DNA from 3 places in the Planococcus lenghuensis genome. Region 1 is predicted to be linked to each of the others. Evidence: riboswitches for the same ligand, from Rfam matches in the RefSeq annotation. Region 1 holds a riboswitch; each other region holds the start of a gene.

Region 1 (7,627 bases):
CTATCCGCTTGTTTGGACGTGCATTAAGGAAAGCGGCGTTACTGCCTTTTTCACCCGAAGTTCCGCTGCAAATATTCCGGTGAACATGCGGTTGAGCGACAAACTGGGGCTGGACCGGGATACGTATTCTGTGTCCATTCCGCTCGGGGCCACCATCAATATGACGGGAGCCGCCATTACGATTACGATTCTGACACTTGCGGCCGTCCATACGCTAGGCATTGAAGTGGACCTCGCGACAGCCGTTCTGCTGAGCGTACTGGCTGCAGTCTGTGCCTGCGGGGCTTCCGGTGTCGCGGGTGGGTCGCTTCTGCTGATTCCGCTGGCCGCCAGCCTGTTCGGCATCCCGGCTGACATCGCCATGCAAGTCGTAGGAGTCGGTTTCATCATTGGCGTCCTGCAGGATTCGTTCGAGACGGCGCTGAATTCATCCACCGATGTTCTGTTCACCGCTACGGCTGAATACAAGAAGGACTTAAATGGAGCGGAAGAACCGGAAACCCAGCATGCGTTTGACATCGAGGAACCGGCTGAAGATTTGGCGAACAGCTGAGTAAATGTTTCTGTATGATATAGAAGGTTTAAACAAGGGGCTGTCCAAAAAGCCCCCTAAATTAAAAACAGGGAGAGAATAACCAATCGGTTGTTCTCTCCCTGTTTTTTTAAAGTTCGCTTTTTCGGAAAGTGACCGGAGGAAACCGGCCACTTTCCGAAAATTATGCGCCATGGCGATGAGTCCGAATTCGATGTGCACTTTCTGAAGCCCCCGGAGATGGAACCGGCGGAACGCCAAATTGCCCTTGATATCGCCGAAACCGGTTTCCACCTCGATTTTTCTTCGGGCGTATACCAGTTTTCGGTCCTCACATTCAAGGGCTTCTTTCGCTTTCATTTTCAATTCCTCGTAGACCGGGTTCCAGTGAACCTGACGGTTCCCTTTCGCCTTGGTACACGATTCTTTCAGCGGACATCCGGTACAGTCTTCACATTCGTAGATTCTATAGGACTGAACAAAGCCCGATGCATTTTTCTTCTCCTGATACTTTTTGAAAACGACGCGGCGGCCGTTTGGACAGATGAATCGGTCATCCGCTTCTTCATACGTCCAGTTTTTCGCGTTCCATTCATTGTTTTTAAACTTCTTCGTCTGCTCTTTCAGATAGGTGCCATACGGGATCAGGAAGCCGGCAAGCGGTTCTTTTTCATCCCCGATCAGGTAGAGGTAGTTCTCTTCGCTTCCATAGCCGGCATCCGCGACGATGGTCTTCGGCATAGGCAGGGCAGATGCCTGCAGCTCTTCCAGATGTGGAATCAGGCAGCGAGCATCTCCTGGGCGCTGATGAATGGTATAGAACAGTACAAATTGATTCTCGGTCGCCATCTGGATATTGTATCCGGGTTTCAGCTGGCCATTCTTCATATGATCTTCCTTCATCCGCATGAATGTGGCGTCCGGGTCCGTCTTCGAGAAGCTGTTGCGCTCTCCACAGACGGCGAGCTGTTCCGCATACGTTTCTTGGCGAGGAATGAAGTTTTCACGAATCAGTTTCACTTTCTTTTTCAGGAGACTGTGCCGTTTGCGGAGTCCTTTTCTGTTTTCCACAATCTCTTCCTCAGCAATGAGATCCGTCAGGATGTCCATTTGGTCTTCCAGCTGGTTCGCAATTGAAGCCAATTCCGCAGCCGCCGGCTCCTCGGCCAGCTGGCCCAGTTCCAATCCCTCCGCCTTGGCAATCTCCTGGATTTCCTGAAGCGTTTCCTGAATTCTGATTTTCAGTTTCGCTTCCCGCCCCGTCACCGCCTTACGGAAGACAAAGCTATACTTATTGGCGTCCGCTTCCATCTTCGTCCCGTCCAGGAAGTAGTTCTCAAACTCGACAAACCCTTGCCGGTGAAGTTCCAAAACAGTGAACTCGAATAACTGATCGATGACCGCTCCCATTCGGACGCTCCGGAAATGGTTGATGGTCCGGAAATCCGGTTTCTGCATCGCCGCCAGCCAGATCGCCGGAAGATCCTCGTGCAGCATCGTGGCGATGCCCCGGCAGGAATAAACTTTTTGGGAATAGGCATAGAGAATAACTTTGAGCATCAGTTTCGGGTGGAAGGGTGGTCGCCCCCCGCCAGGGTAGCAGGCGGTCAACACCTCATCGGGGAAAGCCTCAACCAACTGATCCACCACACGAGCCACATGATGGTCGGGAATCAGGGCGCCAATATCAGGAATGGATAAGGCCTGGGTCGGATCATACGGTTTGAATGCGGGCGCCGGCCGGCGCCCTTGGGTGGAAACTGCGGTTTCGTGTTCAAGTAATTCACCTGACGGAAGAGGTGGTTGCATGGTATAATCGGTAGAAGCAATCGTTGGATTGCGCATAAAAATCGTCCTTTCTGAGTGGTTGTGTGGTAACTCCCATTTTACAGAAACGGACGATTTTTGTATGCATTGATGACTTGACTAGCGGGAAGGCCGGCGGCGACTCCTGCGGGACCAGCACGAGCTGAAGACCCTGGACCGAGTATAGCGAGGGAAGCGTCTGAAGCCGTGCCCGCGGAAAGCGTCCGCCGGGCCGAACCCCAGCTACTTCTTTACGAATAGAAAAAAGGGGCTGCCCCTCGAGGTCATTTTTCATGACCTTTCGGGACAGCCCCTTGTATTTAATTGAACGTCAGGACAGATTCACACCTCCGATGCAGCTTGCCAAAAGCAGACCAGTAAACACCATCCCCATCGCTGCATCGGTCCGAGTGAGCGGAACCGGCTCAAAGAAAACGGTCCGGGGCTCACCCGTGAATCCCCGGGCTTCCATGGCAAAGGCCGTCCGTTCCGCTTTTCGCACTGCGCCAGCCAGCATGGGCATCAAGACGCGACGGATGTTGCGGACGCGGTGCAGTAGCCCGGTTTCCGTTCCAATACCGCGGAGCCGCTGGGCCTGGCGGATCTGGATGAATTCCTCCCGGAGCACCGGCAGGAATTGATAGCCGACGAGCATGCTGTAGGCGAGTTTCGGTGATAGTTTGAGCTGTTGCATCAGGCTGAGCGCAAACTTCACCGGATCCGTCGTAAACGCAAACAGTAAAGATACCGATGAAAAAGCGAGCACCCGGAAAGCGAGCGACAGCGCCCGGCTCCATTGTTCGGCCGTCACGTCAATGCCGGCCCAGCTCCAGATGACCGGTCCTTCCGTATCCGCCGCAAACACAACGGTCGTCCACAAATACCCGGCCGCTGTAATGACGAACGGCAGCATAAAGAGCACATACCGTTTCCAGGCAATCCGGCTGAAAAACGCTTGGATCACCACGATGCCGATAAAAAAGAACAGCGGCGTCCAAGGATTGAAGAACAACGCCAGGACGAGGACGGAACCTGTGACGATGGCCAATTTCACCGCCGGGTTCATGTCATGCAAAATGCGCTGCACGCCGAGCCGCTCCTTCCGGTGATACCAAATGATAAGCATTCAATACATCCGGCTCTTGCCATAGTTCGGCGGGGAGAAATTTCCGGGACAGCCGACCTTCCTTCATGAGCAGTACCGAATCTGCGACCGCTGCGGCGAAGGCCATGTCATGCGTCACAATTACGACCGTCATGCCGGAGCGGGCCTGTTCCGTGATGAGTGCCGCCAATTCCAAAAGAGCAGCCGCATCCTGGCCCGCTGCCGGCTCATCCATGAGGAGAACCTGGCGTTTATCGGCCATCATCGCCCCGGTCGCCACGCGCCGCTTCTGTCCGTGGCTGACCGCGAACGGATGGGCATCCCAAATGGACCGAAGACCGAGCCGGTCGGCGATGATCCGGATTTCTTCCGCAGTGGAGCACCCGGAATAAGTCAGTTCATCCGCCACCCGCTGTGTCATGAACAAATACTCCGGGGACTGCGGCACATAGCCGGCGGTGAGCCCTGTTAATTTCCCTGAATCGATCCGCACGATTCCGCATAAAGCTTTTAACAGCGTGGACTTCCCGCTGCCATTCGGACCGGCGATCACCATAATTTCTCCCGCTGCCGCAGTGAGCGAGATATCCTGAAGTATGCGAATGCCATTGATCGAAACCGATACGCCTTGTGCTTTTAATGCTATGTCATCAAGCGCTGAAGCTCGTTTAACGGGAAACGGCGGGGAGCAGGGAGCGGTAAACGGCCGGTCCGCCTGCAGTACCCCGTCCTGGTTAAGGACGAGTTCCCGCGTAAAGAACCCTTCCCATAACTCCAGCCGGTGCTCGACGACGATCACGGTCCAGCCATGGGTGTCCTGCAGTTTGTCCAACAGCTCAATGAATGCTTGTGCGCTGTACGGATCAAGATGGGCGATCGGCTCATCCAGCACGAGCACTTCCGGCTGCATGGCGATCGCACAGGCAAGTGCGACCCGCTGTTTCATCCCGCCGGATAACGTTTGAATGACTGCATGACGGTATGGAGTCAGACCGGTTAATTCCAATGTAGCAGTTATGGTGCTCTCCATTTCTGTCCGGCCGATCTTCAGGTTCTCCAGCGTAAATGCCAATTCCTGCTCGACTGTGGGCATGCAGAACTGCGCATCGGGATCCTGAAGCACCGTCGCTGTCTGCCGGCATATCTCGCCGGGCGCGTAAGTTGCAGCCGGTTTCCCGAACAGCTGAACGTGACCCGTGAGCACTCCGTCGCAGTTATCGGGATACAGCCGGTTCAGTAAATACAAGAGCGTGCTTTTGCCCGATCCGCTCACACCGCTGATGACGAGCCGCTCCCCGGGATGAACCTCAAAAGACAGGTCCTGCAATGTATTCCGCTCCTCGTCCGGAAAGCGGAATGCAACGTTTTCAAATGAAATAACCGGTTCACACACGGGCATCACCTTTTTTGTCATACGAAATGGCATAACCGCGGAGAGAACCGGACAACAGCAGACCATCTGCCAAATACTTGCCGCCAAGTCCGGCGATCAACGCCCCGCTCAGCACCCGCAACGTGAACATGAGTGCCACAAACGACGGATCCAGTGCCGCATAGCCCGACAGCAAATAGCCATAGCCGAAGCTGAACACGGCGGACCCGGCACCGGCCAGCATCAACACCCACGTCTGATACCGCTTATAGCCCGTTGCGGCGAATACCGCTTCTGCGCCGAGTCCTTGGACAATGCCGGACAGAATGAGCCGTGGGCCGATCGCATTGCCAAGCATGACTTCGACAGCCGCTGCCACCGTTTCCGACACGAGCGCCGCACCGGGCTTCCGGATGATGTACGCGCACAGAATCGAGACAATGAACCAAATGCCGAAGATCCACTCGTAGGCGATGGGGCCGATGAACCCGGCCCAGATGTTTCCGATATGGACGAATAGCAAGTAAACCACGCCGAACACAGCGGCGAAGACACTCATCAAGATGATTTCTTTCAGTTTCCATGACTTCAGCATATTATTGCCCTCCGTGCGACGGGCTATTGAGGCTCATCGAGACGGTCATGACGAGATGCGGGAATCGACTGGAGCGGGCATGCGTGAACGCCTTTTCGTAAAAGGCAAAGACGTCATGGATGTCGCCATGGATGCCGCTTGCGTAATGCATCGAGTCGTTGAAGACGCCGCGCGCCTTTGCCCGGTCGACTTCCCGGTAAATGATCGCCATGTAGTCCGGATTATTCATCGGATAGAGCGCGAACTGCGAAGAGACATATTGGTTCCGGTCGTCTGTGTTCTGGAGTTCATCATCCGCTTTCAAATACACATCGCCTTCCGTGTCACCCGGACAACCCGCAGAAAAGGTGCCGGACAATGCCACATGTTCACCGGTCTTTGCCGCATGAAGCGTAAGGGCTTTAGCGACATTGAAGACGTGTGGCTGCTTGCCCCGGATGACGGTTGAGACGTCATCGGTATGCATCCAGACCCGGGATGTATCGGTTTCGTGAAGAGCCCCTTTGATGATGTCGATAAACCGGTCGCTCATCGGATGAAGCGAAAACCGAAAGCCGACGATCGGGCTTGTGCCGCAGTGCTGTTGTTCCATTTTGAATTCCTCCTTGTGTTTGAGTCCATGAAAAAAGGCCGCATCCGCGAAGATGCAGCCACGTATCCATAGCAATCAAACAAAAAGAAGTGTACGGAACGTCACTGCACTTCCTCACGCCGGTATTATCCGGATCGAGTCATAAGGGATCGGAGCTCGCGCTCGCATCTCAGCCAAAGTGGGCACCCCCAGTGCAGAAAAACGGTATGCAGTTTTTGTCATGTACCGGATGTTTCCGGCACCTTCAGTGTACAGGAGGGAAAAACGGATGTAAACCGGTTCTTGAATAGAGATCAATCAAAATCGGTGATAGCGGAGGGACGTGAAGAGAATGACTGAAAAAGATTAGCCGGCCCGGCGTGCTCTCAACCTCATGTTTTTAGCGTGTGCATTCCGACTATTACAGGATTTCCGAGACAGCGGCAAATCAAGCGAAAACCAGGAGGGGCAACAAAAAGACAACCCGTATAATTACCCTTTTTTTGATTCCGAAAAGCAGATATGTACCAGTGATTTAAGGTTTTTCTATTAAGTTAACGGATTATTGATAAAACTACCGGAACGGCTATACAGCCAAATAGACCTATTAAAGGTCATTGACGGAAACGGCACTTAATATCGGCATTTCAGGTCTGGAGCTCTTGAGAAGAACCTGGATGTACATGATTGCATTAATCTCAAAAGATACGCGGCGAAGCATTTAATTGAGCAGTTATTTTTGCCGGGTACTTTACTGGCATATATGCCATGAGAACTTTTGGCTTTATGGAAATTTGCGGTAAACTAAACGTAGAGAAAAGGGTTGGCAATCCAAGGAATAATGCGTGATCCCGTTCGAAAAGAAAAGAGGGAGAAGATGAAAAGGAAATGGTTGCTGTTGCTGATCGCTGCCCCCGTTTTATTTGTTGCAGGCATAGTGGCGTTCGGGTGGTTCATGTGGGTGTATGAGCCTGTGCCGAACGAAAACGAAGTGGAAGAAATGGTGGGGGCGGATGACCTCACGAAATTTGGGGAAGTTGAAGGATCGTACCTTCTGACGCCGAGAAACTACGGTTATTACGATGATGAAGGCATTTATATTGTTAAGCAGTACTTGGATAAAGGTGGAGAATACGGAGACCAATACGTCTATATAGGAGAAGGTATGAGACTGACGGACAGTGATGAGCGAGCCATCAGCCAAGTGGAAGCCAAATATGCGGAGCGGCTGCTTCAAAATCATTATGAGAACCTGCACGTGATATCGAAACACAAGATGCATGTCTACCGGGATGATGAAAAAGTGGAAGAGGACTAATTCAATTTCTTCAACGAAGGATACGAACAGTTCCTGCAGTTTTGATTGTCGTTCACTCGGGTGAATTGCGCGTCTCGCAGCTCAGAACAAGAAGCGCAGCCGCCCGTTTTCCATCTCGCAGGCAGCTGCGTTACTGACGATTCCTCAGTTTGGGCATCTTGGATCTCAGCTATTGGCTTCCGCGTGCTCTTCGGTGCGGACGACCAGCACGTCGCATCGGCTGGTGCGTACGATATGTTCTGAGACGCTTCCGAGCAGGAAATGTTCAATAGGGCCCATGCCGGTTGCGCCGCACACGATCAAATCGGCGTCGAATTTCTTTGCAACA
Region 2 (7,627 bases), 250 kb from region 1:
CCGTTCCAAAGATGATGCGAAACCGCCTGCAGGCATTGTGGGGATTGTGGCTGTTAAAAAAGCGTTTCCTGCGCTATCAATTGTCGGCATCGGCGGAATTAAACCGGAAAATGCCAGCGCCGTCTATCAGGCGGGCGCGGAAAGTGTAGCGGTCATTTCATCTCTTGCAGGAGCGGAAGATGTACGAGGTCAAGTGAACCTCTTTAAGGAAGCATACAAAGGAGCTCCTCAATTATGAAGACAAAGCAGATGGTACTGATGGCCATGTTTGTCGCTATCGCCGTTGCGGGCTCGGCGTTTATTTCGTTTCCAGCAGGTATCGCCCGCGCTTATCCGATTCAGCATGCCATCAATGTCATGGCAGCGGTTCTGTTCGGACCGGGTCCGGCGGTTTTGATCGCTTTTCTGACCGGTGTGGTCCGAGTCATGACCGGAACAGGTTCATTGCTTGCGTTTCCAGGAGGCATGATCGGGGCATTTCTTGCGGGCATCCTGTATTTGAAGTTCGGGAAATTGTGGCTGGCTGCAGTTGGCGAAATTATCGGCACCGGGATTATCGCCTCGCTGATTGCTGTTCCGTATGCCCGGATTTTGATGGGAACAGAAGCGGCCGCTTTCTTTTTCATGCCACCGTTCCTTGTGTCGAGTATAAGCGGTGCAGTGCTCGGTGTTATCCTTGTTTCGAGACTAATGAAATCCAAAGCGACTCAATTGCTTTATTAAGAAATTCGAGTAGGAGTCGGGATACTTCAAAATAAGAAGACATAAGAAAGACTCCGGCAGTAGTGCCGGAGTCTTTCTTTTAGTAGCGGTCAATGCATCACGAGACCGCCGTCGACAATGAGGTTCTGCCCGGTGACCGCCCGGCTCCAGGGGGATGAGAAAAACAACACAGCATCCGCCATTTCCTCAGGAGTCGTCACACGCTTTAACGGGGTGCTCGCGCTGATCAGATCGAAGACATCGTCCGGAGTGGCAGCACTGGCATCCGTTTTTTGGAGCAGCCCGCCGGATACCATGTTGACGGTAATACCGTTTGCGCCCAATTCGTTTGCCATTGTCCGGGTAAAGCCAATCAATGCCGCTTTGCTGGTGTTGTAGTCATGATAAGGCACAACGGGGTTTTGGACCAAGTTCGTCCCGATTGTAATAATTCGACCGAAATTGAGCCGGGACATACCTTCAACTGCAGCTTGTGTGGTATACAAAGAAGCTTTTACACTGCCGTCCAGCTGGGTTTGATAATCTTCCCACTGGATCTGCCCGGCATTCTTCCGGTTTACCGCATCGAATGTAAAATTGATTAACGCGTTATTGACAACGGTGGTGACAGATTGGTTGAAATGTTGTTCCGCTTGTTCAAACAGCCTCAGCACGGCTTCTTTGTCGGTGACATCCGCTTGGATTGCAACAGCGTGATCGCCGATATCCTGGACGACCTGCTGTGCTTTTTGTTCGCTTTTGTAAAAGTTGACGACCACTTTGGCACCTTCACGTCCGAAGGCTTTTGCGATTGCTGCTCCCAGTCCTCTGCTGGCGCCGGTTACCAGTATGACTTGGTCTTTAATTTCCATGAATGTTCTCCCCTTTATTGGTTGGTATACAAAAACGCCGCTCCCCCGGGAAGGGAAGCGGCGTGTGCAATCCATTAAAAAGAGAGCAAGATCCGCCACTTCCCTCCGCTGGTATGATCCAGATCAGGTTCAAAGGGTCCGAGCTCTGCTCGTCTCAGCCGTTTTTCATGCGGCTCCCCCAGTGGGCGATTCGTATTCGGTTATGTTCTTTTCAAGCGTAGCACACTGCAGGCGAAACGACAAATTGTCCTCTAATGCCCTCCGCCAACCTTTCTCCCGGATTAATTTTTTGAAACCTTTTCCTCTTATAACCGACTACTATATCAATAACAGGGAATTTGCTGGAAATCATTGAAACTTGAAAGGGAGACAAGAAAATGAAATTAATTGTCTTATCGCTGCTGTTGCTGCTGCTTATCGGGTGCGGTACAACAGAAGGAACGATGAATGAACCGGAAACTGAACCTGCTGATGAACCGGCAGAAACGATAACTGCTATGCCTGCAGAAATGCCGGAGGACTTTGATTTTTCTATTCGGTATGGCATTACCAGTAAGAACGAAGTGGATACGTTCGACGATACGGTCACGAAGGATTTAATTACCAACGGAACGGCTTCGGCAGACATTAAGTTGTCCGACGAAGAAATGAAGCTGGTGTATGAAAAAATGCAGAAAATCAACGCGATGGCCCCAAAAGAACTCGTCCCGGATGCCGGATGCATCCACACACCACATGAAGTGGATATCTGGAAGATTCAGGCGCTCGGTGAAATCATCACGCATGAAGTCTCCCAAAAGTATTGTGAACTGACAGAGGACGCACAGGAACTGCTCAATCTGCGAAAATTCATCGTTGATCTGATCGAGGAAAAAGAGGCATATGAAGAATTGCCGGAAGCAGAGGGGGGTTACGCATAGTCCGCCTAAATTCATGCGTAAAATGAAAAATGGCCCTGCAATTCGCAGAGCCATTTTTGCCCGTTCACTTCGTTTTTCCCAATTGATCGTCCGTCACTTCATTCACAAGCAAATCTTCAAGCGACTGCCGGCGGATGACGAGCCGGTGATCATTGCCGCTCACAAACACGATAGCCGGTTTCAGCATCTGGTTGTAATTCGACGCCATCGAGTAATGGTAAGCGCCTGTCGACAGAACCGCAAGCAGATCCCCTGGCTCGACCGGCGGCAGTTCAATGCCTTTTGCGATCAAATCGCCGGATTCGCACAACTTGCCGGCCACTGTGGTTGTAATTTCTTTGCCTTCCGGCTCGCGATTGGCAAGCTGCAATGTATATTTTGCATCATACAGCGCAGTGCGGATATGATCGCTCATGCCGCCGTCAATGGATACATACGTGTTGACGTCGGGAATGTCTTTCACCGTCCCGACGCGGTACAACGTCAAGCCTGCTTCACCGACAATGGAACGGCCGGGCTCAAGCGACAGGTGCGGCACCGGATAATCCAGTTCAGCACACACGTTTTTCACAGTTTCTGTAATGCGGGTTACGCCATCTTCAATCGGATAGCTGATATCTTCATCCGTGTAGCGGATGGAGAAGCCGCCGCCGGCATTAAGGACATCTGCCTGGATGTTGTTTTCATGCAGCCAGCGCAGCACTTTATCGATCGTCGTAATCATGCCGTTCGGGTCGTAAATCTGTGAACCGATGTGGAAATGGACGCCTTTGAATACGAGGTGCTCTGCTGCCTGGATGCGGCTTATGCCGTCCAGTGCCAGCCCTTTCTCAATGCTTAAGCCGAATTTACTATCTTCCTGGCCGGTCTGGATGAATTCGTGTGTATGAGCTTCAACACCCGGATTGATACGGACAAGCACTTCGACATCGCGATCTGCAAGCGCATCGATCCGCTCGATTTCCCCGATCGAATCAATGACGAAGTACTCGATGCCGGCATCCAGCGCATAGCGGATTTCCGCTTCGGTTTTGTTATTGCCATGGAAGTGGATGCGGTCCGCCGGAAATCCGGACGCAAGCGCCGTATACAACTCGCCTTCACTGACGACATCAAGCCCCATGGCTTCTTCATTCATCAGCCGGAAAAGCTGGACGGAACTGAACGCTTTACTGGCGTATGAAACAGTGTAATCCAATCCGCTTGTTGAGAGCGAGTCATGAAAACGGCGGCACTGGCTGCGGATTTCATCTTCATCGTAAACAAAAAGCGGTGTGCCATACGCATCAGCCAAAGACGGCAAAGAAACACCGCGTATGGTCAGTTCACCTCGTTCATTTCTCGTTAAATTCATGCCAAAATCTCCTTTGTGAGCGAATTATGGTTCAAGGCACTCATCTGTTCAGAATTCGCCCCGACACCAAGGAATGTGTAATGATCCACCCGCAGCACATCGTTATACAGATACACGGTGTCACCAGGCTGCACGTCCTCATCAACGACAACAAGCAAATGACTCATCATCAGAGCGCCGATCGGGTAACGGCGGCCGTTGATCAGCACTTCATGCTTGGCGCGCGTCCGGAGCACGCCGTCACCGTAACCGATATCCGCGATGGCGACAACGCAGTCTTTCTCTGCACGGAAAGCGCTCGAATAGCCGGAGCTTTCGCCCGCTTTCAGCCGGATGGTCTGAATGATATTCGCGCTGACGGATACGACAGCGGGAGCCAGACTTTCCGGCAATCCGCTGTACGGCCGGGAGCCATATAATAATATGCCGAGGCGGGCGTGGGTATGGCCCGGAAACAATCCATCCCGAACAAACGACGCGCTGTTTTGGGCATGGATGAACCGGAGGCCGCGCGCTTCAGCTCGAATCGATTCCAGCAAATCGAGCCAGTCCTGTTTTTCCTTCTCGTACTCGGCCGACCCGATCTCATCAGCGAATGCAAAATGGGTCCAGACACCGGTTACGTTGACAGTTCCCGCTTCCAGCACTTCAAACATCTCGTCCGCCCGGTCAAAGCCGGAGCGGCGGAGCAGGTTCTTGTACTCGAGATGGACATCGATGCCCTGCAAATCCTGTTCGTGTTCCCGGAAGAACGGCAGGGAAGGGAGAGTCATCGCAATCCGGTTTTCCCGGAGTTTATCGAAATCAGTCGACGGGTTCATCAGGAAAATGGCAATGTGGTCATCGAGCTGCCGAAGTTCCACCGCTTCTTTTAATGAGGTGGTGGCGAACGCCCGGATGCCCGCTTTATAGAACGTCCGGAAGGCCAAATCCAGGCCGACGTTGTACGCGTTGTTTTTTACGACAGCGAGCACATCCGTCTGCCCCTGCAGTTGCCGGGCCTGATCGTATAAATTGGTCTGATTGATGGTGAGTGTCGCTGTCATTGGGTTTCACCAAACTTCTGAAGGATGGTTTCGTAGAAACGGACGCCATAAGTGAGGCTCGTCTCGTCGAAATTGAAGCGGGCGGTATGAAGGCCGCTCGTATAGCCCTGCCCTTTGTCCTGCACCCCAAGGAAGGCGAAATGCGTAACGGCTGCATCCCGGTAAAAGGAGAAGTCTTCACCGAATAAATACGGTTTGTCTTTCAACACCACATCAAGACCTGCTTCCGCCGCGCATTCCGTTACAAACGGCAGCAGGGAAGGATCGTTCACAACCGGCGGGTAGCCTTCTGCGAACTCCACGCGCGTTGACGTACCGAATAAGGCATCGGTTCCGGCTGCGATGGCCTGCAGTTTCTCCTGAACAGTTTTGAGATCACCAAGTTCATACGTTCGGATGGTTCCTTCCAGGTAAGCGTTTGATGGAACCGTGTTGATCGCTTCACCGGCCTGCATTTTACCGATATGCACGATGTTCTGATTCAAGCCGCTCAGAAAGAAATGCTGGAGCTGCTGGATCTGACTGACGATGGCGTTCAATGCACCAAGCGCATTCGCACCGGTTTCTTTATTTGCCACATGAGCCGACTTGCCATCAATGTGGATGCGGTATTCAGTCGCACTTGCAGTCAGCGGACCATTTTTTGTCAACAGCGTGCCTGCCGGATTATCCGGCATCAAGTGGAGACCGAAAATCGCAGCCGGATTGTAGTCAGCGAATGGAAACTCCCGGACGAGCCGGCCCGCGCCCGCATTCGCTTCTTCTGATGGCTGAAACAACAGAAGCACATTATGCGGCAGGCTGCCGGATTGCTGCAATGCCTGACAGCGCTCGGCAAAAGTCAAGAGCATCGACGTGTGCCCGTCATGGCCGCAGGCGTGCATGGCGCCGACATGTACCGACTTGAAGGAAATCTCATTTTCTTCTGCGATTGGCAATCCGTCAATATCCGCCCGGAAACCGACCGTTGTAGTTGAATTTCCCTCTAAGTAGACGACCGTTGCTGTTTCAAGCGGCGTCATATATGGAATGCCGAGCTCATCAAGTGTGTTGCGGATATATGCAGCCGTTTTGAATTCTTCAAAGCTGAGTTCCGGAATCTGATGCAGCGTCCGGCGGTGTTTTGTTAACGTTTCCTGTAAATCCATTGAAAATCACTCCATGAAAGGCAAAAGAGGCATTCCGCCTCTTCGCCGATTACTGATTCAGTTTTCTGAGGGCCTGGACGATTTCAATTTTCCCGCCCTGCACTTCACTCGCCTGTTTAATGACACGGGCTGGAACGCCTGCCACAACTGCGCCGGCCGGCACATCTTCTGTCACGATCGAGCCTGCTGCGACAACTGCGCCTTCACCGACTGTTACGCCTTCAAGAACGACTGCGTTGGCACCGATCAGGACGTTATCTTCAATGATAACCGGTTTTGCGCTTGGCGGTTCAATGACGCCTGCAAGCACGGCACCTGCGCCGACATGGACGTTTTTGCCTGTCGTAGCGCGGCCGCCGAGGACCGCGTTCATATCGATCATCGTACCTTCACCGACCACTGCGCCAATATTGATTGTCGCGCCCATCATGATGACGGCACTGTCGCCGATAACGGCATGTTCCCGGATGAATGCACCCGGCTCGATCCGTGCGTTGATGTTTGTCGCATCGAGAAGCGGGATGGCACTGTTGCGGCGGTCTTGTTCAATGACCAGATCCTGCAGCTGTGCTTCATTGGCTTCATAGAACGGCTTCCAGTCTTTCAAATCCGCAAAGATCGTGAAGGACCCCTCGTTGCCGAATACCTGGAAGCTTGAAGGGAAGTCGGATTTCACAAATTCGGTGTTTACGTATATTTTCAATGGGGTTTTCTTGTCTGAATCACTGATGTACTGAATGATTTCCTGTGCTGTAAATTCTTTTACCAAAATTAATCCACTCCTAAATTCGAATATGTGTAGTAGCCGTTCGGTTTCGTCACGAGCTTTTCCGCGACATCGATGGCTCCGTTTGCAAAAATATCTTTCGACTGTGCTTTGTGCTGGATCGCAATTACTTCGTCATGCCCGGCATACAGGACTTCGTGTTCACCGACGATTGTGCCGCCGCGGATCGAATGAATGCCGATCTCCTTGTCGGTCCGCTTCGCTTCCTGGGCATGGCGGTCATACACCGGTTCCACGTCCTGCCGCGTTTCTTTGATGGCATCGTATAATTTAACAAGCGTACCGCTCGGCGCATCGATTTTTTTATTGTGATGCCGCTCAGTCAGCTCGATATCGAAATTGCCGAGAAGCGGTGTCGCATAGCGGATGAGCTCTTGCAGGATATGTACGCCGTAGCTCATATTCGCACTAAAGAACACCGGTTGCGTCTCCGCCTTGTCCTGCAAGAGTCGAACCAATTCCTCTTTTTCGCCCGTGGTTGCAATAATGAGCGGGAGGGACGGGTCCGATGCCAGCAATTCTTTGACGAGTGCCGGGTGCGAAAAGTCGATCAGGGCATCCGCGTCCGGTAACTCATCCGCTGGTGTAAACACCGGATACGAGATGCCGTCTTTCGGGCTGCTGAGCACGACGCCGGCAATTTCATGGCCGCGCGCTTCTGCGAGCGCAGCTGTCCGTTTGTTCATGGCCCCGAATCCGAGTAACAACAACCGCATTACTGCACCTCCGCACGGAGTCCGTCGAACAGCTCGACCAGATTTTGACGAACGTCTTCTTCAAGCGGCACGAGCGGCAGGC
Region 3 (7,627 bases), 260 kb from region 1:
TAAAGTGGGATACATTGAAGGGGAACAGCAGAGCATTGAAGTGGAATTTGCGTTCCAGTTCAATGACGGCTATTCGGAGACGATTCTGTCGTTCGTCAATAACGTGCGGACGCGGGACGGCGGGACGCACGAGACAGGCGCAAAAGCGGCGATGACCCGGGTATTCAACGATTACGCAAGAAAGATCAACTTGCTGAAAGAAAAAGATAAAAACCTGGATGGCTCGGATATCCGGGAAGGCCTGGCGGCGATCGTATCCGTCCGGATTCCGGAAGAATTGCTGCAATTTGAAGGACAAACAAAAGGCAAGCTTGGCACAAGTGAAGCGCGAAGCGCGGTCGATGCGGTCGTATCGGAAAAGCTGATGTACTTCCTCGAAGAAAACGCGGAACTCAGCGCATCGCTCGTCCGGAAAGCCATCCGGGCATCGCAGGCGCGGCTTGCAGCCCGAAAAGCGCGGGAAGATGCACGGAACGGCAAGAAACGCAAAAAGTCCGATACGCTGCTTTCCGGTAAACTGACACCGGCCCAGTCCCGCAATGCAAAGAAAAATGAATTGTATCTCGTGGAAGGGGATTCGGCCGGCGGATCTGCCAAACAAGGGCGCGACCGCAGCTTCCAGGCGATTTTGCCGCTCCGCGGGAAAGTCGTCAACACGGAAAAAGCGAAACTTGAAGATATCATGAAAAATGAAGAAATTTCCACGATCATTCACGCAATCGGCGGCGGTGTGGCGTCTGAGTTCGCGGTGGATGACATCGCCTATAACAAAGTCGTCATCATGACGGATGCCGACACGGATGGCGCGCATATCCAAGTGCTTCTCCTGACATTCTTCTACCGCTACATGAAACCGCTGATCGATGCCGGGAAAGTCTATATCGCACTTCCGCCGCTGTATAAAGTCTCCAAAGGCGCCGGCAAAAAAGAAGTGATCGAATATGCTTGGACAGAAAACGAGCTGGATGCCGCCATCAAAAAAATCGGCAAAGGCTATGGAATTCAACGCTATAAAGGACTTGGCGAGATGAACGCTGACCAGCTGTGGGAGACGACGATGAATCCGGAAACGCGCACGTTGATCCGCGTGACGATCGAAGACGGCGCGCGTGCAGAGCGTCATATCACAACATTGATGGGCGATAAAGTGGAACCGCGCCGCAAATGGATCGAAAGCCATGTGGACTTTGGTCTTGAAGACGATAACAACATTCTGGAAAACGATTTGATTCATGAAGAGGAGGAAGTGATTTGACGCAGCTCGAAAAGTTTCAGGACCTTCCTCTGGAGGAAGTGATCGGCGACCGCTTCGGCCGCTATTCAAAATACATTATTCAGGACCGGGCGCTGCCGGATGCACGCGACGGCCTGAAACCGGTACAGCGACGCATTCTGTATGCGATGTTCCGGGAAGGCAACACAAACGATAAAGGGTTCCGGAAATCGGCGAAAACCGTCGGAAACGTCATCGGTAACTATCATCCGCACGGTGACAGCTCGGTATACGAGGCGATGGTCCGGATGAGCCAGGATTGGAAAGTCCGGCACATGCTGGTTGAAATGCATGGTAACAACGGTTCAATGGATGGCGATCCGCCGGCAGCGATGCGTTATACAGAAGCCCGATTGTCAGCCATTGCATCTGAAATGCTGCGGGACATCGATAAACGGACCGTGGATTTTATTCCGAATTTCGATGACACCGAGAACGAGCCGACGGTTCTGCCGGCGAAATTCCCGAGTCTTCTCGTCAACGGATCGACAGGTATTTCCGCGGGGTATGCGACGGATATTCCGCCGCACGCCCTCCACGAAGTGCTCGATGCCGTGCTGATGCGCATGGATAAATCGGATGCGACGGTCGAGGAACTGATGACCGTACTGAAAGGGCCGGACTTTCCGACCGGGGGCACCATTCAAGGGACCGACGGCATTCGCCAGGCATACGAAACCGGTAAGGGCCGGATCGTTGTTCGGGCCAAATCGGGAACTGAAAGCCTGAAAGGCGGCAAGGAACAGATTGTCATTACGGAAATTCCGTATGAAGTGAATAAAGCAAACCTTGTCAAAAAGATTGACGACCTCCGGTTTGACCGGAAGCTGGAAGGCATCGCGGATGTGCGGGATGAATCAGACCGAACGGGTCTCCGCATGGTCATTGAGCTGAAAAAAGACATCGATGCAACCGGTGTGTTGAATTACCTGTACAAGAATACCGATCTGCAGATCAGCTACAACTTTAATATGGTTGCGATTTACAAGCGCCGGCCGACGGTGATGACCTTGCCGAAACTGCTGGATGCGTATATCGACCATCAAAAAGAAGTGATCACAAAGCGGTCTGAATTCGATTTGCAGAAAGCGAATGACCGGCTTCATATTGTCGAAGGGCTCATGAAAGCCTTGTCAATTCTCGACAAAGTGATCAAGACGATCCGGGCATCGACGGATAAGCGGGATGCAAAAACCAATTTAAAAGAAGCGTATAAGTTCACGGAAGCACAAGCGGAAGCAATCGTATCGCTTCAGCTTTACCGCCTGACGAATACCGATATCTCGGAACTTCAGAAAGAAGAGCAGGAACTGCGCAAAAAAATTGAAGAGTTGACCGGTATCCTGACGAGCCCTAAAAAATTAAACAAAGTGATTAAGAAAGAACTGACCGCTGTCCGGAAGCAATTTGCAGAGCCGCGCCGGTCGGTCATCGAAGAGAAGATCGAAGAACTGAAAATCACGAAAGAATTGCTCGTGCCAAGCGAGGAAGTGATCGTGACCGTCACGAAAGATGGTTACGTCAAACGGACGAGCCTGCGCTCGCATGCAGCATCCAATGGCCAGGAGTTCGCGATGAAAGAAAGTGATATGCTGCTGTTCGAAGGCAATTTGAATACACAGGATACGCTCCTCATCTTCACGACAGCCGGGAATTTTGTCTACCAGCCGGTTCACGAATTGCCGGATATCCGCTGGAAAGATCTCGGCCAGCATTTATCGAGCATTGTCCCGCTTGACGACGAGGAAGCCGTTCTGTCAGTGCTGCCCGTTAAATCATTTGAAGAGGAAGCAACGATTGTAACAGCTTCCGCGAATGGTCTCGTGAAACAATCGGCACTGAAAGATTATCAGATGCAGCGTTATTCGAAGCCGATCAAGACGATGAATTTGAAGAAAGATGATCGCATGATTTTTGCAGCACTCCACACGGATGAACCGGAATTCTTCATGGCGACCCGGTTCGGATACGGCGTGCGATTCCAGATGGAGGAAGTGCCGGTGACGGGACTTAGGACAGCGGGCGTAAAAGGCATCAACTTGAAAGATGGCGATGAGACCGTATCTGCTCTCCTGATCAAAGAAGGGCCAGACTTTGAATTGCTCCTCCTCACCCAACGCGGGGCTGTGAAGAAAATGAAGCCATCTGAATTTGAAACAGGCACCCGTGCCAAACGGGGGCTGGTCATGTTGCGGGAAGTGAAGTCCAATCCCCATAGTGTGGCAGGCGTCATCGGAGTACAGGGTACGGAAGAAATTATCATTGAAACCGAAAAAGGGCACCGGATTCCGGTCAGTATTAAGAAACTGAAAGCGGCAGACCGGTATTCCAATGGTTCGTTCCTGCTTGATGAGAAAACGGATGGCCGGGCGGTCACTGTTTATCGTGTGGAACAGCCGGAATAAAACAATATAGGAAACAAATGAAAAGCATCGCCTGCGGGCGGTGCTTTTTTGTATGCAAGAATCTAGTCCCGAAATGATGCAATGGCAATGCAGGAACTTTGGAGAAGCAGGTCGAATAATAAAAAGTAAATGATCGAGAGGAGATACAAGACCATGATCCTACAGTATGATCGGATTCTTGTTGCTGTCGATGGCTCAAAAGAAGCGGAATGGGCGTTTCAAAAATCCATTGGTATTGCCCAGCGGAACCGGGCTGCTTTGTTCATAGTCAACATTTTGGATGCCCGTTTGTTCCAAGGGAATAAAATGTATGACAGTTCTGTCATGAGGGGAGGCGAACAGCAAGCGAGAAAGGCGGCAGAAAAGCTGTTGAACCGCTATAAAGCAGAAGCGGAAGCGGCGGGTGTGAAGCCGGTGGAGATCATTATTGAGCGCGGTTCTCCACGAGTTACGATTCCACGCGGGGTGGCCCGGAAAATTGACGCAGATCTGATCATTTGTGGTGCCAGCGGGCTGAACCGGGTGGAACGGTTTATCATGGGCAGTGTCTCCCAGTCGATCGCAAGGATGAGTGCATGTGATGTGCTGGTTGTCCGGACAGAAGAAGAAATCGATGAAGCAGCCGCGGAAGCCTGAAGAAACGCATTTCCCTACATGGAGGCGAGCGCATGAAACTGGCAAAAGTTCCTGAACATAAACCGATTCCTACAAGCGAAACCCGGGTGTTGAAATGGGTCGGAGGCGGACTGGAAGCGGCGCTAGGTATCCCGATTATTGGCGGATTATTCATCATTAGTTTGAATTGGATGCCACTGCTCATCATGCTGGCTTTTCATATTGTTGCCTTAATCCTGACCATCCAAGCAGGCCGCAAAAGAACGGGCCATATATTGGGCATTATCGCATCGGCTGTTGGCTGGATTCCTCTCATAGGCATGATCATGCATATCATCACGGCCACATTCCTGATGATCGAAGCCGGACAAGATGAGTGATCCGCAGTAAAAGCGCTGATCAAAATACGGCAGAGAATTGGGCAAAGAGCACCGGATGACGGTGCTTTTTTGCTTGATAACGTTAGACTGGTCGTAAATACATATAATGAATTTAAGTCAACTGATCCGGAGGCTGGACATGAAGAATACTATCATTCAATCGGCATTCATTATCATAACAATCAGTCTTTCTGCCTGCGGGCAAGCAGAGAGCCCGCAAGCAGAAAATAGACAGGAAATGGCGGAATTCTATATCGCCGCATTTGAGACCCTCCTGGCCGAAGATTCGGGGCTCAATGAAGGGATGGAGTATTTGATCATTGATTTCGAGGAGCTGCCTGCAGCTGACGGCGGGCCTACGGGGAATGCGGCGACAGAACCACAAACTGCTGAAGAGAGTGGGGAAAAGCCAGGGCCAGAAGTGATCGCAGAGGTCCTGGTATATTTCGAAGATACCTATGGGGTGGAGACCCGGGAAGGCGACATGCAGACAATTGAACAGGAAGGAATGATGGATGAAGAGACAATGACCATTGATGGCATTCTCCTGACGATTGAAGACGTTCGGTTTACCAGCAAGACGGAGGCCATCATGGAAGGAACAAAATTTAAAGGCGGTCTCGGTGCGATCGGACTTCGAATGGAATTGAAGGAACGGGAAAGTACTTGGTCAGTCGAGCAAACGGAAATGCTGTGGGTCAGCTGACCAAGCATGCTTTCAGAGCAGAAATTCAAGGATATCATGGCGGCTATTGATGGCTGTTCCGGTAAACTGCAAGTTCTGTTTAAGCATTTTTGAGAAAGTTTCGCTTTTATGGTATAGTGATTCCGACAACAAAATATCGCAATCCACTAGGGGAGCCGTATGAAAAACGGCTGAGACGGGCAGAGCCTGGACCCTTTGAACCTGATCTGGATCATACCAGCGGAGGGAAGTGGGCGAATGCACGCTTATTTTTCATCTCAGCTGAATTGCAGACGCCGCTTTCCTTTACTGGAAAGCGGTGTTTTTTATTTGCAGAAAAGGAGATGGAAAAGATGACTTTTTGTGAGGAAATCCGGTTGGAAAATGATGCGCTATGGGAAGCGAGCTTTAATCATCCATTCGTAAAGGGAATCGCGGAAGGGTCGCTGCCATTGGATGTGTTTCGGTTCTATGTGATGCAGGATGCGTATTACTTATCCCATTTTGCGAAAGTGCAGGCACTCGGAGCTGCAAAAGCGAAAGACTTGGAAACGACGAGAAGTTTCGCTCATCATGCAGAACAGACATGTGCGGCAGAAATGGCGCTGCATGAATCATTCATGGCGTTACTTGGTGTGACAGAAGCTGACTGGGCCGCATTTGAACCGTCGCCGAGCGCATATGCCTATGTAAATCACATGCATGTTTCGGCGGAAGGGGATCTTGCTGACGTGCTGGCTGCAATTCTACCTTGCTATTGGCTCTATCACGAAGCCGGCGAACGCCTGAAGGGAGCACAACCCGACCATCCGATTTTCGAGAAATGAATCGGGACTTACAGTTCCGAATGGTTCGGCGAATTGGTGAATGAACAAATTAATCGGATGAATTCCCTTGCAGAAGATTTGCCGGAACAGCGTCGACAAGAATTGAAAGAGCGCTTCCGACGGAGCAGCTATTACGAATGGAATTTCTGGGAACAGGCGTGGACAATGGAAAATTGGGCGCTAAAAACCAAAAAAGAAGCGGGTGTGTAACATGCTGACACAAATCAGAGCCGAAAAGCCGATTATTCACTGCCTTACAAATCATGTCGTCTCAAATTTCCAGGCGAACGGGCTTCTATCACTCGGAGCTTCCCCAATCATGGGAGAAGCACCGGAAGAAGCAGCGGATCTTGCGGCTCTCGCCGGAGCGGTTTCACTTAACATCGGCACATTGAATGAAACAACTGTGACAAGCATGTTGATTGCCGGAAAAGCGGCAAACAAAAAAGGAGTTCCGGTTATTTTGGATCCGGTCGGAGCCGGAGCCACGCCGTATCGCCTGTCAACGGTGAAGCGGATACTGGAGGAAGTTGAAGTCAGCGTCCTTCGCTGCAACGCCGGTGAGCTTGCTGCGATTATGGGGGCAGATTGGCAATCAAAAGGAGTGGATGCCGGAGCAGGGGAAGCAGATATAACCCAACTTGCGCGAAGCTCGGCGAAAAAGCTTTCAGTAATCGTGGCTGTCACCGGAAAAACCGATGTGGTGACAGACGGGGACACTGTTATCGAAAACGCATCCGGTGATCCGATCATGACTTCCGTTACGGGCATGGGGTGTCTGCTGAGTGCTGTGGTTGCGGCATTCTCGGCAGTGTCACCGGATCGCCCGCTTGCTGCGGCTGCAGAAGCACTCCGGTTTTACGGACTTGCCGGAGAGAAAGCAGCTCAGCATGTGAAAGGGCCAGGCAGTTTCCAAACTGCTTTCCTTGATGCATTATCATCTGTCAGACAAAGCGATATTGATGAGCTTAACCGAATGGAGGATGGGGCTTTATGAGTATGATGAAACAAGTGCTGACGATTGCCGGCTCAGATTCAGGCGGCGGCGCCGGCATTCAGGCGGATATCAAAACGTTTCAGGAACTCGGGGTTTATTCCACATCAGTTCTGACAGCTGTAACCGCCCAGAATACACGTGGTGTCCATGGGATTTATCCGATGACAAGAGAAGCCGTGGAAAAACAGCTCGATGCCATCGGGACGGATTTTCAGATTGCCGCTCTGAAAACCGGCATGCTGTTTGATGCAGAGATCATTGAAGCGACAGGAAAAGGGATTCAGCGCTACGGATGGAAAAACGTCGTCGTGGATCCGGTCATGATTGCGAAAGGCGGAGCTTCGCTTCTGCAGCAGGAAGCGGTGGATGCGTTGAAAGCGTACTTGCTGCCGCTTGCCGAAGTGGTAACACCTAATATCCCGGAAGCGGAAGTGCTAAGCGGCAT

What was found. A riboswitch is a leader RNA that binds a small molecule or an ion and turns the genes downstream of it on or off. The one in region 1 is predicted to bind thiamine pyrophosphate.
Region 2: it holds a riboswitch for thiamine pyrophosphate, as region 1 does, so the genes downstream of both, B0X71_RS08255 (3-oxoacyl-ACP reductase) here and B0X71_RS09680 (YkoF family thiamine/hydroxymethylpyrimidine-binding protein) in region 1, are expected to answer to the same signal.
Region 3: it holds a riboswitch for thiamine pyrophosphate, as region 1 does, so the genes downstream of both, tenA (thiaminase II) here and B0X71_RS09680 (YkoF family thiamine/hydroxymethylpyrimidine-binding protein) in region 1, are expected to answer to the same signal.

Annotation. Positions count from the first base shown of each region.
Region 1 covers NZ_CP019640.1:1,877,824-1,885,450, forward strand. Annotated here, with positions in the region: gene sstT (serine/threonine transporter SstT) at 1-553, shown strand, start outside; gene B0X71_RS09660 (IS1182 family transposase) at 476-2,377, opposite strand; gene B0X71_RS09665 (energy-coupling factor transporter transmembrane component T family protein) at 2,670-3,464, opposite strand; gene B0X71_RS09670 (ABC transporter ATP-binding protein) at 3,406-4,842, opposite strand; gene B0X71_RS09675 (ECF transporter S component) at 4,829-5,410, opposite strand; gene B0X71_RS09680 (YkoF family thiamine/hydroxymethylpyrimidine-binding protein) at 5,412-6,002, opposite strand; TPP riboswitch at 6,097-6,202, opposite strand; gene B0X71_RS09685 (hypothetical protein) at 6,859-7,299, shown strand; gene B0X71_RS09690 (universal stress protein) at 7,465-7,627, opposite strand, start outside.
Region 2 covers NZ_CP019640.1:1,624,792-1,632,418, forward strand. Annotated here, with positions in the region: gene thiE (thiamine phosphate synthase) at 1-238, shown strand, start outside; gene thiW (energy coupling factor transporter S component ThiW) at 235-723, shown strand; gene B0X71_RS08255 (3-oxoacyl-ACP reductase) at 813-1,574, opposite strand; TPP riboswitch at 1,658-1,764, opposite strand; gene B0X71_RS08260 (hypothetical protein) at 1,952-2,494, shown strand; gene lysA (diaminopimelate decarboxylase) at 2,559-3,848, opposite strand; gene B0X71_RS08270 (alanine racemase) at 3,845-4,894, opposite strand; gene B0X71_RS08275 (M20 metallopeptidase family protein) at 4,891-6,042, opposite strand; gene dapD (2,3,4,5-tetrahydropyridine-2,6-dicarboxylate N-acetyltransferase) at 6,092-6,811, opposite strand; gene dapB (4-hydroxy-tetrahydrodipicolinate reductase) at 6,814-7,545, opposite strand; gene dapA (4-hydroxy-tetrahydrodipicolinate synthase) at 7,545-7,627, opposite strand, start outside.
Region 3 covers NZ_CP019640.1:1,616,381-1,624,007, forward strand. Annotated here, with positions in the region: gene parE (DNA topoisomerase IV subunit B) at 1-1,255, shown strand, start outside; gene parC (DNA topoisomerase IV subunit A) at 1,252-3,678, shown strand; gene B0X71_RS08215 (universal stress protein) at 3,832-4,314, shown strand; gene B0X71_RS08220 (hypothetical protein) at 4,347-4,673, shown strand; gene B0X71_RS08225 (hypothetical protein) at 4,813-5,379, shown strand; TPP riboswitch at 5,518-5,624, shown strand; partial or broken gene tenA (thiaminase II) at 5,712-6,395, shown strand; gene thiM (hydroxyethylthiazole kinase) at 6,397-7,182, shown strand; gene thiD (bifunctional hydroxymethylpyrimidine kinase/phosphomethylpyrimidine kinase) at 7,179-7,627, shown strand, end outside.